Regions from separate parts of the Psychromonas sp. psych-6C06 genome, predicted to be linked through region 1. Evidence: predicted binding sites of a transcription regulator. Region 1 holds the regulator's gene; each other region holds the start of a gene.
The links. Region 1 encodes MetJ, which represses methionine synthesis genes. Its sites were predicted from a motif close to TAGACGTCTAGACGTCTA; they were not measured.
Positions count from the first base shown of each region.

Region 2: metK (methionine adenosyltransferase) is a predicted target of MetJ. The motif match lies at 1,465-1,482, and genes of this name have one in related genera.
Region 3: metA (homoserine O-succinyltransferase) is a predicted target of MetJ. The motif match lies at 1,737-1,754, and genes of this name have one in related genera.

Region 1 is NZ_PIZM01000011.1:9,257-12,547, reverse strand. Features, by position in the region: gene CW745_RS14410 (M16 family metallopeptidase) at 1-1,286, opposite strand, end outside; gene CW745_RS14405 (hypothetical protein) at 1,571-1,804, opposite strand; gene metJ (met regulon transcriptional regulator MetJ) at 1,894-2,187, opposite strand; gene metF (methylenetetrahydrofolate reductase) at 2,399-3,291, shown strand, end outside.
Region 2 is NZ_PIZM01000006.1:457,002-460,292, reverse strand. Features, by position in the region: gene CW745_RS10645 (peptidoglycan DD-metalloendopeptidase family protein) at 1-1,285, opposite strand, end outside; gene metK (methionine adenosyltransferase) at 1,525-2,673, shown strand; gene CW745_RS10635 (SprT family zinc-dependent metalloprotease) at 2,794-3,285, shown strand.
Region 3 is NZ_PIZM01000006.1:83,647-86,937, forward strand. Features, by position in the region: gene CW745_RS08985 (MATE family efflux transporter) at 1-1,170, shown strand, start outside; gene CW745_RS08990 (GNAT family N-acetyltransferase) at 1,159-1,644, opposite strand; gene metA (homoserine O-succinyltransferase) at 1,785-2,702, shown strand.

The DNA of each region.
Region 1 (3,291 bases):
TAAGCTTGCTGTTCCTGCTCAAAAGTAAAAATATGATCACCGGTTTGCCATGCACCAACAACTTGTTGTGCTATTTCAGCGGCTGTTTGATTAAGGTAATTCGCTTTAAGTTGTGCCAGCTGTGCTTGAAGTGCTTCTAGCTGTAGTTCATATTCTGCTTGATTAAAACCATGTTGTGCTAATCGAGCCAACTCTTGAGCGATGAAGGCAATTGAATTAATGTCGTTGCCCTGTTCATAATTAACAGAAAGGTTTTTAAAAGATTTGTTGTTTAGCAATGGCAGGTAGCTAAAAGATACTTCGCTAAAGGGGGCGTCTCTTTCGCTATTAAGTATATTTAAACGGTAGTTAAGCATTTTATCTAGCATTTCTAACTTCAGCGCTTCGCTTAATTGATCGCTATTAGATAGTGTTTTTTGGGGGATTTCAAAAAATAGATCCGTCTGTGAAAAGGTGATTAGTTTACTAGAAAAGGCAATGCTTTCTTCGCTCATTCTAGGTGCATCAGGTACTGTTTGTTGCTGTTGATTATCTGATTTATCAATGCTGGAAAATGTCTCTTCAATAAGCTTTTGAGTTAGTTGGCTATCAACGTCACCGGTGATTAATAGTTTGGCGTTGTTGGGGCGATACCATTGTTTATAAAAAGCTTTAACAGCTTTCTCTGTACTGTTACCAACACTTTCAATAGTGCCTATTGGCAAGTGTTTCTGATACACACTGTCAGCGATGTAATCTTCAAAAATAGCAAAATGGTAGGGAGGCTCCTGTGGCATGCGCACACGATATTCATTTTGTACAACGCCTTGCTCTTTAATCAATTCTGTTTGGTCAAATTCAATGTCGCTTAGAATATCACGCAAATATAAGAGTGTTTCTGAGAGTAGTTTTTTATCATTTGCAGGAATGCTGAGGATGTATACTGTTTCAGAAAAACTTGTAAAAGCATTAATATCTTGGCCAAAAGTTAATCCAGACTTTTCAAATAGCTCGATAATTTTGTTTTTGGGAAAATTTTTAGTACCGTTAAAGGCCATGTGCTCTAGCAAGTGAGCATACCCTTGCTGTTCTTCTGTTTCACTTAGAGATCCTGCGTTCACATATAAACGTAACTGCACTTTTTGAGAGCTATCTTGCTTGGCATAAATATTATAGGAAAGCCCATTTTCTAGTGTATCACTATGTACAGAGGCAAGGCTGTTTTCGGGGTTAGGGCTGGTGTTCATACACCCGGTTAAGGCCAATAAGGTGATTAGGGCAATAAAGACCCTTTTAGTGTTTATCATGTTCATCCTTGTAATAGTAAAAGTGATTATTATTAAAAAATTATGTGTTGTGTTTGGAATCAATTCATACCTACATCTTATTTAGCAAGTTTGTTGCCAAACTTTAAGTTGTTGTTATTGCATGTTTATTTTTTTGTTTTTTTATTTTAGAGAGTAGCTTGTCCCATTATTGGGATTTAATTTATCTCGATAGTGGGATGTTGATCTGTGTTATTGCGTAATTAGAAGTCGTGCCTACAAAATTTTGAAATGAAATGAAATGAAATGAAATGAAATGTAAGTGATTAGACCTGAGGTGTACTAATGAAGTAATGGGTGCGAGTGAAGTGCTTAACACTGTCTACATAATGCGCCTTAAAACGATTAAAAGCGTCATAGCTTGTTTTCGCTTTTACTCTTCCGCCTACAGACTCAAAACCTTGTGCAATTAATTGCTGCTTTTCGTGGTTAAAGGCTGGTTTATCTACATTGACGTGAACCAGTGCGTTTTGTTTTTTGTAAAATTGAAAGGTAGTCATCTGCTCAATCCTTGAATAAAGTCTTTTTATATCAGCTGATTGTAAAGACTTTATATAAGAAAGGAACTACCCGCTTGGGTAGTTTTATATCACTTTTTGATAAGAGCTTGAACGCTATGTGGAATGTCGACGGGCGCTTGGTTTTTATCTAAATCGCTGTCTTCAGGTAAGGGTTGTCCCGTGTAAGCATGTAGAAAAGCTTCACATAATAACTCGCTATTGGTCGCGTGACGTAGATTGTTAACTTGGCGGCGTGTGCGTTCATCGGTGAGTATTTTAAGCACTTTAGTTGGGATAGAAACCGTCACTTTTTTTACCTGTTCACTTTTTTTACCGTGTTCAGCGTAAGGGCTGATATATTCGCCATTCCAGTTTTTAGACATGATGTTCCTATTTTACCCGCAATATGAGAAAGGGCATTTTAACGGTTGTTCAAGGTAATCGCAAATAGACTTCTAGAAGTCTGATCATCATTGTGAACAAAATTAATATTTGGTTTAGTTATTTTCATGTTTATTTATTTTTATTGACAAAAATTAATAAATAGATAAATTATACGCAACATAGACGTTTAGATGGCTAAAAGGAAAAATCATGACTAATGAAACAACGCAACAATCCTATTTCTCTGCACAATATTTGGCAAAACTAAATCAAAATATTGCCGACATTAAAACAGAGGTGGGTGTCTCATTTGAATTTTTTCCACCTGCAACTCCTGCCATGGAAGAGACGTTGTGGGGATCTATAGAGCGCCTAAAAACGTTAAAGCCTAAGTTTGTTTCAGTTACTTATGGCGCGAATTCGGGCACTCGTGATAGAACGCATGACATTATTAAAGATATTAAAGCTAAAACAGGGATGGTTGCCGCGCCACATTTAACCTGTATTGATGCAAGTAAAGAGGAGTTACGCCAAATTGCACGTGATTATTGGCAGAATGATATTCGTAGTATTGTTGCGCTACGTGGTGATATTCCAGAAGGGGAAACTAAGCCACATATGTATTCGACAGATTTAGTTAAGCTGTTAAAAGAGGAGGGGGATTTTGATATCTCAGTAGCTGCTTATCCAGAAAAACACCCAGAGGCAAGCAGTGCCCAATTCGATTTAGACGTATTAAAAGCTAAATTTGATGCGGGAGCAAATCGAGCTATTTCTCAATTCTTCTTTGATGCAGAGACGTTCTTACGTTTTCGAGATAAGTGCGTCAAACAGGGAATTGATGGTGATATCGTGCCGGGAATTTTACCTGTATCTAATTATAAAACACTCGTCAAATTTGCTGGGCTGACCAATGTGCACGTACCTGATTGGATGCATAAGCTGTATCAAGGCACGGATAATGATGCGATGACGCGTAATTTAATTGGGGCAACGGTTGCAATGGATATGGTACGTGTTCTGAGTCAAGAGGGGGTGAAAGACTTTCATTTTTATACCCTCAATCGTAGTGATCTGAGCTATGCAATTTGTCACTCGTTAGG
Region 2 (3,291 bases), on a different contig from region 1:
TAAATGCCTTTTTATTCTTTTTCGGAATCTCTTGAGAAAGTGGTAGATTAACCTTCATTGCATTTACCGGTTTACCATAGATATGAAATTCGTAATGTAAATGTGGTCCCGTTGAGCGCCCAGTGTTACCTGATTTGGCAATCAAACGTCCCATTTTAACGCGTTGCCCTTTACTGACGTATATTTTACTAAGATGCAAATAACGGGTGGTATATTTACGCCCATGCTTAATAACAATGTAATTACCGGCGGCCGGATGATAGCCAGCTCGTTGCACTACACCATCACCAATAGAGTAAACCTTCGTACCGATGCCTACAGCAAAGTCGGTGCCATTATGTGGTGAGATTCTTTTCGTGACGGGGTGTAAGCGTCTTGGATTAAATGATGAACTGATGCGATTACGACCATCAAGTGGTGAACGGCGATAAGCTTTGCCTAGCCCTTTTCCATCTTCATCATAGTAACGTCCATCTTCATTTAAGAAAGCACTATAGGTTTGTCGATTAGTTTTAATTAATACCGCCAAGACTTCACTGTCGTAAGTATACTGACCATCAATGTATTGCTTAGAGACTAATACATGAAAAGTATCACCGATGCGTAATTGACGATTAAAATCGAACTTTTCCTGTAGCGCGCTTGATATCTGCTGAATTTGCCCTGCAGAAAGGCCTGCTTGTTTAGCATTAATATAGAAACTACCAGTAACATTACCTTCATAATAACTGTTACGCCACTCTCCCTCCTGAGTATCTAAAAATGAGACGTAGCTCCCCTCTTTTAGTACAAATGACAAGGTACTAGCAAAATCAATTTTTATTTTTAACGCTAGTAATTGATTCTCGGCATCCAGTAATAATTTAATCTCTTGCCCTGGTAATAAATTTCCTAAGCGTAAATGATCTTTATCCGCTTCTTGTAAAGCATGGAGTACGGCAGCAGAAAGCCCTTCTTTTTGAAACAGCGTACTTAACGAGTCTCCCTCTTTAATCGTCCAGACGATTTCCCGTTTACCGCTAAAATCAAAATCAGTATCACCATACTTTTCAGGTAAAGCAGTGGCAGGCACTGCTTTAGCATAGCCATCATCAACAGGGACATGCACAGGCAGGGTTAGTGGGCGCTTAATATTTTTAGCGGGTTCAGACTGACTTGGTAAGAAAGAAATAACCAGCAGACACACAAACAAAATAATAAGGGCAAAAAAATGTTTACGCGGTAGGTTATTAATAAACGAAATAAACACTGTAAAAAACGCTTTAATGCGATTTAAAAAAAACATAATACAACTCGTACAGACGGTAACAATATAGAAGGCGAGCAGGGAGTATACCCCCATGATAGTTACAGATGCAAAGAGGCTTTTATGAACTATTATGATTCTCAATATTGACCTGAATTGTAAATGATAAATATTAACGTTAATAATTAAAGTAGCTTTCATCACAAAAATAGGTAAGATAGACGTCTAGATGTAAAAACATCCAAAGAAATTATTTTAATAAATTAGTAGGAGCTCATATGTCACGTGACTTATTTACTTCAGAATCAGTTTCTGAAGGTCATCCAGATAAAATCGCCGATCAAATCTCTGATGCGGTACTTGATGCCATTTTAAAGCAAGATAAAAAAGCACGTGTTGCTTGTGAAACCTATGTAAAAACAGGCATGGTAATGGTTGGTGGTGAAATCACCACTGACGCTTGGGTCGATATCGAAGAGATCACTCGTAATACAGTACGTGAAATTGGTTACACAAGTTCAGAAATGGGCTTTGATGCAGACTCTTGTGCCGTATTGAATGTAGTTGGTAAGCAGTCACCAGATATCAATCAAGGTGTTGACCGTAGCGACCCTCGTGAACAGGGTGCTGGCGACCAAGGTTTAATGTTTGGTTACGCAACAAACGAAACTGACGTTTACATGCCTGCACCAGTCACTTACGCACATCGTTTAGTAAAAAAACAAGCAGAAGTTCGTAAAAATGGACAACTTGACTGGTTACGTCCAGATGCAAAGAGCCAAGTAACGTTTGCCTATGAGAATGGCGTTATTGTGGGTATTGATGCGGTAGTACTTTCTACACAGCACTCTGAAGAGATCAAACAAAATGATCTTGTTGAAGCAGTAATGGAAGAGATCATCAAACCTGTATTACCAGCAAACCTATTATCGGAGCGCACTAAGTTTCACATCAACCCAACAGGGCGTTTTGTTATCGGTGGTCCGGTAGGAGATTGTGGTCTTACGGGTCGTAAAATCATCGTTGATACTTACGGTGGTACTGCACGTCACGGTGGTGGTGCATTCTCAGGTAAAGATCCATCAAAAGTTGACCGTAGTGCAGCATACGCAGCACGCTATGTTGCAAAAAATATTGTTGCAGCTGGTCTTGCAGATCGTTGTGAAATTCAAGTTTCATATGCCATTGGTGTTGCTGAGCCAACATCTATTAGTGTTGAAACATTTGGCACTGAAAAAGTTGCAAAAGATCTTATCGTTAGTTTAGTGAGCAAACACTTCGATTTACGCCCATACGGATTAATCGAAATGTTAGATCTTATCCAACCTATCTACCAAGAAACAGCTGCATATGGTCACTTTGGTCGTGAACAGTTCCCTTGGGAAGCATTAGATAAAGTTGAAGCGCTTAAAGCAGATGCATTCTAACCATACTGCAGGTTATCGTCATTCAGTCGCTCTTCTACGTCGAAAGCATGCATTTAGATAAACTAAGTGACGTGCTTTGCTCTTGAAAGCAGACTAAATGACTAGACCCTAGTGGCTTATATGCTAACAGAAGAAGATAAAAAAGCACTTATGCTTCAAGGTGAACATTTTTTCATCGAAGCTGAGTGCTTTTTTAATCGCCCATTTATTCGTCCGACTTACCTTTTTAATCAACGAGGTAAAGCTGCCGGCACCGCACACCTACAACGTAACCTGATTAAAATTAATCCGATCCTCTTCGCTAACAATAAAAAAGAGTTCTTTGCACAAGTAATTGGTCATGAAGTTGCACACCTTATTACTTTTCAACATTATGGAAAGGTGCGCCCACATGGTAAAGAGTGGCAGCATGTAATGACACAGGCTTTCAGGTTACCAGCACTCACCACCCACCAACTTAATATCGATGACGTAGTCGGTAAACAGTTCCCCTATCGTTGTTTATGTAGTACGCATAAACTGACAATTCGTCGTCATAACAAGGTACTTAAAGGTACACAATATCTCTGTAAAAAATGTCGCTCGATACTTCACTTTGATCCGATAGTTTGAACTAAG
Region 3 (3,291 bases), on a different contig from region 1:
ACATTAACCTTCTGGATTTTAGTCTTTTTACGTATGTCGACTACTGGACTTGTGGCACAAGCGGTAGGGGCGAAAGATCATCTACAGGTATTACGCCTGTTAATGCAATCCATGTTTATTGCTTTGCTACTTGCGCTTACCATTCTGATGTTGCAAAGCCTCATTTCTGGTATCGCTTTTCATTTTGTACAAGGGAGTGAAAAGGTTCTATTTTATGCACAACAATATTTTGATATACGTATCTGGAGTGCGCCAGCAGCCCTATTGAATATGGTGCTACTAGGTTGGCTATTAGGCATGCAAAACGCCAAAGCACCGATGTTACTGTTGATCGTAACCAATAGCGTTAATATTCTCTTAGATATTGTATTCGTAGTATTTTTTGAGTGGGGTGTAGCAGGTGTTGCATGGGCCTCATTGTGTGCTGATTATATTGCCCTTACCTGTGGTCTTTGGATTGTCTACCGACTTGCTCGGCCCTTTTATAAAAAAGGCGATTTTACTCGCCTAAAAAAAGAAGCGATTCGCATTGAAGCACTTGCCCCTTTTATTCTTCTAAATCGTGATATTTTTATTCGTACTTTATGTTTGCAGGTAACTTATACCTTTATGACAATGCAGGGTTTAAAATTGGGTGATGATATAGTATCAGCTAATTCAGTATTGATGCACTTTTTGCTTATTATCTCTTTCTCTATGGACGGGTTAGCCTATGCAGTAGAAGCGTTAGTAGGTAAAAATATTGGTAGACGTTGCTTGGATAAATTAAAAGAGAGTATCTATTTGACTCTCTTTTGGGCGTTTATTTTTAGCCTATTACAGCTATTAGGTTTTTATCTTTTTGGTGTTTGGATAATTGAACAGATCACCTCCATTAAAGCAGTGCAGCTCGAAGCGATCAATTACCTCCCATGGTTAATATTGATTCCGCTTACTTCGATGTTGGGGTTTGTTTTTGATGGCGTATTTATTGGTATGGCACGTGGTACTGAGATGCGTAACAGTATGTTGTTTTCATTGCTGGTGGTGTATTTTCCTGCTTGGTTTCTGTTTGCAGAAACAGGCAATCATGCGCTTTGGATCGCGATGAATGCCTTCATGTTGGCACGTGGCCTGAGCTTATGGTGGATCTTTAGAAAATTAGAGCGTAAGCAACAGTTAATCCTTTAAAGATTTACTCCAAAATAGAGCACTACCATGTGTCGGATCTAGCTGATAATCAGAATACCCCTGTTTAATATAGGCATTTTTAGCGATCTCATTGCCAGAAAGCACCTCAAGCGTTATTTTACAATAATCACGTTGCTTAGCTATTTTCTCAATTTCAGTGAACAATAGGGTCGTTAACCCTAAACCTCTAAACTCCTTAAATACTGCAACATCATGGATATTAAACAGTGGCTTACAAGCAAATGTTGAGAATCCTTCAATGGCCGTTAGTAGTGCGGCTGGTTGCTTATCTTTAAATACCAACAAAATAACCACATCGCTACGTTTTAATAATGTACTCACTAAGTTCTGCTTGGCGAAATCAGATAGATCTTCAGCGCCTCCCATCGGATCACATGCGTAATGTGACATAAGAGTTAAGTACGCATTTGCATGCGCTTCATTGGTTAAATCGGCTTCAACAATAGTAAACATTTCAGGTCCTTATATTCATTTGGAGCTTTGATACTATCATCAATCATCAATTGGGGTTAGATAATAAATGTGTGTTCACTTGAAAATGATGTTAGACTTCTAGATGGCTAAATTAAAGTTATTAATCTATGGAGTTGCTAATGCCTATTCGTATCCCTGATGATCTACCTGCTTCTGGTATTTTAAAATCTGAAAATATCTTTACCATTTCTGAATCGCGTGCAAGCCATCAAAATATTCGCCCACTTCGTGTTTTAATTTTAAATTTAATGCCAAAAAAAATTGAAACTGAAACGCAATTAATGCGCTTGTTATCTAATACTCCCTTGCAAGTTGATATTGAATTGGTTCGAGTAGATGCACGTGCTTCTCGTAACACGCCACAGGAACACCTTGATAAGTTTTATGGTGATTTTGACCGTGTTAAAGACCAAAAGTGGGATGGCTTTATCATCACAGGCGCACCATTAGGTAAAATTCCTTTTGAAGATGTTTACTATTGGGATAAATTTAAAGAGATTGTTGATTGGTCTCACCACAACGTCACCTCAACACTTTTCCTATGCTGGGCAGCACAGGCCGCGCTTAATCACCTTTTTGATATCAAAAAAGAGACGCGTAAAAAGAAACTTTCTGGTATTTATAAGCATACAACCTATAACCATCACCACCCTTTAGTTCGAGGTTTTGATGATCAGTTTTGGGCGCCACTGTCTCGTTTTGCAGAGTTTAATGCCAAGGCGATCAAAGCCAATAGCGACCTGACTATTTTTGCTGCCGAAGCGGAAGCAGGGGTATATTTAGCCGCTAGCCCCGATTGCCGTCAGGTATTTATTTCTGGTCACCCTGAGTATGATGCAAATACTTTAAATAATGAGTATCTCCGTGATCTTGATGAAGGGCTAAAACCTGAGTTACCAGCTAATTATTATCCAGAAGATGATGAGAACCAAATTCCGCGTGCTAAATGGCGTAGTCACGGTAACTTATTGTATAGTAACTGGTTAAATTATTGTGTTTATCAGGTCACGCCATACGACCTTAATGAGCTAAAATAAAAACTGTGATATAGCTTAAAAAGCGTTTTTAAAACTACCTTTTTTTATTGGCATTAATTAGCTTACATTCTACACTTATTAGTAATTCAATGAGTGAGAGGAGATTAAAAATAGTACCTAGCACAGCAATCAATGAATGGCCTTTTAGGCAACTGACAACTCACGAAGTTCGACATAATAGATGCAACTTCACCTCGCTTTAATTGCGAATATTGTCAGAAGATTTTTTTGTTGAGAATCTAAAATAAAGAGGAGGAGCATTATTACTTCTTATCAGTTTTTAGTAAGGCATACACCCACTTTGAAGTTATCTAGGTAACTTATTTGTCCAACGGGACACTCGGGAAAAGCCTTTTTTGTTTTATCAGTTAGCTAAGTGAGTAACAGTTAAAATAAAATGCTGGTTGTCGATTCAATCATTACATGGAGGAATAATTATCAGTACTTCATATCAGTTTTTAGAGAAGCGTAATAAATTTCTGGGGATTGTTTTTTTAAACAGCTCAACGCCTTAATAGGCTTTTTAGTTATGCTTCTTTACTACACGTGATAGTTGGTTATAAATTAAATATTTATTGTTTTAGTGTGG